Regions from separate parts of the Agarivorans sp. JK6 genome, predicted to be linked through region 2. Evidence: predicted binding sites of a transcription regulator. Region 2 holds the regulator's gene; the other holds the start of a gene.
The links. The regulator MetJ, encoded in region 2, represses methionine synthesis genes. The targets are predictions, from matches to a motif close to TAGACGTCTAGACGTCTA.

Region 1: metF (methylenetetrahydrofolate reductase) is a predicted target of MetJ. The motif match lies at 1,943-1,960, and genes of this name have one in related genera.

What each region holds. Positions count from the first base shown of each region.
Region 1 is NZ_CP113525.1:4,115,350-4,118,773, forward strand. It holds gene OV592_RS19000 (DUF2971 domain-containing protein) at 1-914, shown strand, start outside; gene metF (methylenetetrahydrofolate reductase) at 1,025-1,927, opposite strand; gene greB (transcription elongation factor GreB) at 2,114-2,593, opposite strand; gene OV592_RS19015 (substrate-binding domain-containing protein) at 2,660-3,424, opposite strand, start outside.
Region 2 is NZ_CP113525.1:441,547-444,970, forward strand. It holds gene OV592_RS02070 (DUF3859 domain-containing protein) at 1-426, opposite strand, end outside; gene OV592_RS02075 (hypothetical protein) at 807-1,175, opposite strand; gene metJ (met regulon transcriptional regulator MetJ) at 1,404-1,703, opposite strand; gene metB (cystathionine gamma-synthase) at 1,856-3,013, shown strand; gene metL (bifunctional aspartate kinase/homoserine dehydrogenase II) at 3,042-3,424, shown strand, end outside.

The sequences.
Region 1 (3,424 bases), 1.0 Mb from region 2:
TTAATAAAACTCGAAAAAGGAAGCTAGAGTTCACTGAGGTGGTAGTGTTACTAACAGAGTCAATACCCTTGAGCTTTACCCGTGAATTTAGCCATACTGAAAGGCAATACATATTGGATTGCTTTCGTGATTTCACCGAAGCACACCTTCTAAAAGAAATGCATGAGCCAAAATATATTTGCTCATTTTCAACTAATGCTATAAACCCAACAATGTGGGGGCACTATGGTAACGCAGAAAAAGGTATTGTCGTCATTTATGAATCTGATGACGGATATGTCGATGTAAAGTCAACTCTATGTAATCTTTCAGGTTTTAGAAATAAAGGATCCGTAATTGAACTTGGACTATATAACAATGAGAGACTACGCCTAGAAGAAGTTAAGTACTCTAGGACACCAGCCAAAATAAATGCCTTTAGTAGGTTAATTCACAAGTTTTGTTACACCGCAGCCGAAGCGGACTACGATGTCCCAGAGTCTTTGTCTAGTGATGTTGCTCCTATGGAGGAAAATTCAGTTGGCTTGGTAAAATTTACTGACTGGAAATATGAAAAAGAAGTTCGGCTATTCTTCCCTACTTATGGGCCCCTTCCTGCTGAGTTACGTTGCCTTCAGATTAATCAACACCTTATAAAGGGTATAATATTCGGAGCTAGTGTCTCTGAGTCGGATAAAAGGAAAGTTATTGCGGCAGGCTATCATTTCACATCTACAACAGATACGAGACATGGCTTTACGTTTTTTCAAGCGATTGAGAGTCATGATAAATATGAAATAAGAGTTAAACCCATAGGCATAATTGAAGATCAAAGCATACTTGACCAACTGCGTATAACACCTATGAGCGAGTTATCTCAGCATCAACAAGCATATATGACTAGAATCCATCATGAAATTGAGGAACGCAACTAACAATATTTTCCCGAAAGCTTTTTTGAAGATAATCTACTGTTATTGAACGCATTCCCAGATACAAAAAGCCTAGCATTGCTAGGCTTTTTATCTCTCAGCTGCATTCGTCACTAAGCAGGTACGGCTTCAGCTGGGCGAACACCTAAGGTGTGGCATATAGCATACGACAACTCCGAGCGGTTAAGCGTATAGAAGTGAAAGTCTTTCACTCCTTCGCGCGATAATACTTTAACCATTTCAATGGCTACACTGGCGCCTACTAGGTTTCGAGTAGTTTGGTCATTCTCTAAGCCAGCAAACTGATTGTGTAGCCATTTTGGTACTTTTACATTGGCAAAAGAGGCAAACTTTTTCAGGGTATTGTAGTTAGATACTGGCAAAATACCGGGTACGATTTCCCCTTCAATGCCAATGGCTGCACAGCGGTCGCGAAAGCGCAGGTAGCTTTCTACATCAAAAAAGAACTGGGTAATGGCGCGGTTGGCACCTGCATCCATTTTACGTTTTAGAGCCAGCAAATCAGCTTGGGCACTTTTTGCTTCTGGGTGAATCTCTGGATAAGCCGCTACCGAGATATCAAAATCAGCTTCTTCTTTTAACAAAGCCACTAAATCGCTGGCGTACATTTGCGGCTTGGCAGAGCCTTCTGGTAAATCACCTCGTAGTGCCACAATGTCTTTAATACCGCTGTTCCAGTAATCGCGAGCAATTTGGCGCAGCTCATCGGGCGTTGAGTCGATGCAGGTTAAATGCGGTGCAGCCGCTAAGCCTGTGCGGTCTTTAATTGCCTTAATCACCTTGTGAGTGCGGTCTCGGGTACCCGAGTTTGCGCCGTAGGTTACTGATACAAACTTAGGCTTTAAGGTTTGTAAACGCTCGATAGACGACCACAAGGTTTGCTCCATGGTCTCGGTGGTTGGCGGGAAGAACTCAAAGGACACGTTAATATCGCGGTTAAGCTCACTTAAGCTTTGATTGAGTGTTTCGATTTGTTGCGCGTTGTGAAATCCCATTGACCTTCTCCGTTAAAGACTTTTAGACGTCTATACCGCTAGATACTAAAGAGAAGACAAAGTAAGTCAACGCTATTCATCTTAAACATAGCTTTAGATGAATTATTTTCAACATGGGGATTTTAGCCGCTAACTACTCGCTAAATATGCATTAAGACAAATAGTTAGCTAACAGAATCATCTCAGCTATTCGAAAGGGGTGTATTGAATAAGATTAATCCACCACTCTTTAGTGCCAGAGGGCGTTTTTACAAACACATCATCGTCAACTTGTTTGCCGATAAGCGCCCGAGCCATGGGAGAGTCGATAGTGATGTAACCCAGCTTTGGGTCTATTTCATCGGTGCCAACAATGCGGTAGCGCACGATATCGCCTTCATCATTTTCCAGCTCGACCCATGCGCCAAAAAATACTTTGCCGTTTTGTTGGGGGTGATGGTCAACAATCTCTAGCGCATCTAAGCGCTTGGTTAAGAACCTTAATCGAGAATCGATGCGGCGAAGCTCTCGCTTACCTTCTTTGTATTCCGCGTTTTCTGAGCGATCACCCAGTGCTGCGGCTTCGGATACCGCTTGAGTTACTTGAGGGCGTTTAACCTTCCACAAGTACTTTAATTCTTCATCGAGTTTATGCCAGCCAGGGCGAGTGATTAAATTGGTTTTCATAGCTACGTAGTTAAGTCTGCCTAAGCCGATTATAAACGACTTAGGCAGCAAACTCGCAAGCTTTAACTAGAGGATATGTGCTTGGGTGGTTTCGCGTTTCACCAATTCAACTGGAGGAATACGGAAGTTATTGCTAGCACCACCATTTAGCATGTCTAAAATGGTTAAGGCGGCAGCATAACCGGTATCAAATATGGGTTGACGCACTGTAGTTAGCGGCGGAATGAAAAACGCCGAGCCCGGCACATCATCAAATCCAATCACCGAAACCCGCTCTGGCACTGGTCGCTTGGCTTTGTATAAAGCCAACATTGCGCCATGTGCGGTTAAATCATTAGAAGCAAAAATAGCACTAAACTGACGCTTGTTGGTTAACAAACGCTGCACCGCATCAAAACCGCCTTGTTCGGTAAAATCGCCCTGCTCAACCAGCTGCAGCTTCACAGGCAAACCTGCGTGCTCCATGGCCTGGCAATACCCTTCATAACGTTGCTGAGCATCGGGATGCCCCTCGGCACCTTTAATATGCACAATCTCGCGGTGGCCCAATTGAATAAGATGATTGGTGGCCATGTAAGCGCCCACTGAGTTTTCAATCTTTATCGAACGTAAGCGGGCTGCTTCTAACTCACGGCCTAAAGCAACAATGGGTCTCTTCTTTGAAAACTCGACTACCTGTTCGTCACTCAACCCGCCAGTTACAATGATAATTCCATCCACCGAGCGCGATAACAGCAGCTGCATCGACTCCATTTCTTCTTCGCTATTCCAGTGGCCCGTTACAATAATATGTGAGTAACCTTGAGCCAGTAGAACTTCTTCAATTCCATT
Region 2 (3,424 bases):
GTCACCAGTAACAGCTTCCCATTTTTCTTCGATGAAGTAGAAATGACAATTACTCGTTGTCCCGTTTTTTAGTTTTAGCGTTTTACTGTATGACATCGAAGTATAGATTTTCCCGTCATCATCTATCATTTCAGGGCTGGTAATCGATTTAGTTACTTCAACCTTTTTTTGTCCAGCTTTTACTTCAAAACAATAACCAAAAGTTGTACCCACTTGAGCTGCTATCTCAGTTGTTTGCTTAGTGACTTTTCCACTCTTACCCGTTAGTACCGAATCGTTTGGCGTATTGCTTGCTGAGTATTCTCCTGTGAGACTTGATTGCCCGTAAATCCCGTAGTCGAGAATTGTTGAAGTTACTTCGGTATTTGATTCAGTACTGGCACATCCTGCTAATAGAATTAGCGCAGCTGTGTATAGCTTTTTCATGATCATCCTTGACGTTATTAACTGACTTAAAATAGAAATTTTTTTGAGGATGATAACTAACTAAACTAGAAAGTCGATTGCTTAATGTTTTGCTGAGCTTATTTTCTTTCGAAGTTAGACATACGCAGCTGAACTCATTAGCAAACGCAGTACAAACTTTCACTTCATATTTAGTGTCTCCTGAGTGTTCAGATAATGCGGGGCAACCTTTCTTTTGCTTCATTTTCTTTGGTCGGCAAAGAAAAATGACGTCGCCGAAGGCGAAACGGGTGGGTTGCGCTATCGGATGAAGGATAGAGTAATTGGAGGCAAGCATAGCCTTAAGTAAGATAAAGCAACAAAAGCCGCTTAATCAGCGGCTTCGTTTTATCAATTAGTAGTTAGTTGTTGGCTTCTTCTCTCTGCTCTAAAGAGTGAGCTTTACCCAAGGTCCAAGTATCATAATCTCGCAGCACATAGAGAACTAAGCATGCAGCTAGCATTGGCCAAGCAGCAAAGAACAATAAGTTATTAAATGGGTCTAGATACTTAGCAAATGAAGAAAATGTTGAACCAGCATGCAGTACCAACACCGCAAGGTAGGTGATATTTTTCCATAAACCTAAGGTAAAGGCTGCGATAAAGGCGAGTTGTGCAAGACCCATGGCAATAAGTGTATTGGTGGTTAAATTTAATCCGTAAAAACCAGAGAACACTTTTATAGCATGCTCTGGTACAAGTACTTTATCTAATGCCCATATTGTAAACACGAGGGCAATGCTTAGCCTTAAACATAAAAGGCCAAGTGATAGCTTTGAGGCTAACTGAGGTGGGTACGACGTTTTCATCCTTTTACCTATTTTAAATTAAGAGCCTGTTTACAGACCGGTAAGCCCCCAATTTGATTACAGTTTATGAGTAATAGTTGGTGAAAATAGTTTGTTGTACGCTGGGTTTAGGCAATAAAAAAGCCGCTCGGTGAGCGGCTTTTTAAAGTCTTAATCTTCTTTATCCAATTCTGCTTGGGCGGCTTTTTCTAAGGCTGGGTCTGGCTTGTCTTTTTGCAAGTCGGCGTCATCGGGGAGCGGCTGGCCTGTGTAGGCGTGCAAAAATGCTTCGCAAAGTAGCTCACTGTTGGTGGCGTGGCGTAGGTTATTTATTTGTCTACGGGTTCGCTCATCGGTCAATATCTTTAGCACTTTTAGTGGGATAGATACTGTGATTTTTTTTACTTGTTCGCTTTTTTTACCGTGCTCAGCGTAAGGGCTGATCCACTCACCATTCCAATCTGTAGACATTCTGCAATACACACCAAACTAAAGAGACCCTATTGTAACGGGGGAAATGCGACTTAGCAATCCAACAGCAAAGACATTTAGACGTCTAGAAGTGTTGACGTCTTATTTGCTGGTGGTAAAGTGGCAGGATAAATTGAGGGAGTAAATCAGCAATGTCTTTAAAAGATCTACAAGCGGCTACTATAGCAGTGCGCAGCGGTATTGAAAGTGATACCCAACACGGTGCGGTAGTGCCGCCTATTTATTTGTCGAGTAACTACAGCTTTGCTGATTTTAACCAAAAACGCCAGTTTGATTATAGCCGTTCGGGTAATCCTACTCGCCACATTTTAGCCGAGGCGATTGCCGATTTAGAACATGGTGCTGGTGCGGTAATTACTAACACCGGTATGTCGGCGGTTAACCTTGTTACTGCCTTGCTTGAGCCAGGCGATTTATTGGTTGCACCGCATGATTGTTACGGTGGTAGCTACCGTTTATTCGACAGCCTAGCTAAAAAGAATGCTTTTGAAGTGGCTTTTGTTGATCAAAACGATGACGCAGCTCTAGCTCAGCTATTGGCTAAGAAGCCTAAATTGGTATGGTTAGAGACCCCAAGTAACCCTTTGCTTCGAATTGTAGACATTAAAGCCATTGCCGAGCAGGCACATGCTGCAGGCGCATTGGTGGTGGTAGACAACACCTTCTTGTCGCCTGCTTTGCAAACGCCAATTTTGTTAGGTGCCGACATTGTGGTGCACTCGGCCACTAAATACATTAACGGCCACTCGGATGTGGTGGCCGGTATGGTGGTTGCGGCCAACGAAGAACTGGCCGAGCAATTGGCGTGGTGGGCAAACTGTTTAGGGTTAACGGGTTCGGCTTTTGATTCGTACCTTACTTTGCGTGGTTTACGTACCCTTAAAGCACGAATGAATGTACACCAACAAAATGCCCAAGCCTTGGTGGAATGTTTACAGCAGCAACAAGCGGTGGGCGCGATTTACTATCCAGGTTTACCAGAGCATCCTGGGCATGTTTTAGCGCAAAGCCAGCAAAAAGGCTTTGGTGCTATGTTCAGTTTTGAATTGAATTTAGAAGAAAGCCAAATGGTTAAGTTTTTAAAAAGCTTACAGTTGTTTTCTTTGGCGGAATCTTTAGGTGGCGTAGAGAGTCTAATTGCTCATCCGGCTACCATGACGCACGCTGCCATGTCGGCGGAAGCGCTAGCAGAGGCTGGCATTTCTAATCAGTTATTGCGGGTATCGGTAGGCTTGGAAGATTCGCAAGACTTAGTTAATGATTTACAGCAGGCCTTTGCCCAGCTGTAGTTTTACCAGCGTTGTAGAGAGGTAAGTCATGTCGGTAAATAGACATGTGCATAAATTTGGTGGCAGCAGCTTAGCTGATGCAGGGTGCTTTAAGCGGGTGGCGGCCATTGTGGCCGAGCATACTCAAGCACAGGATTTAATTGTGGTATCGGCAGCGGGTAAAACCACTAACCGTTTAATCAATATTATTGAGTTGGCTAAACAAGCCGATAATGCCGCAGCAGATGCGCTAACCGGTTTAATTGAATTTCAAAGCAAGTTGGTGAATGAGCTTCTTGATGAAGCCGCTGCCAAACCGATCCTAACAGCGCTTGATGGCGAGCATCACCAAATTGCTAGTATTCTTGAAGGTGAGCTTACAGCCTTTACCTGTAATGAAGTATTGTCTTTTGGCGAGCGTTGGTCTGCACG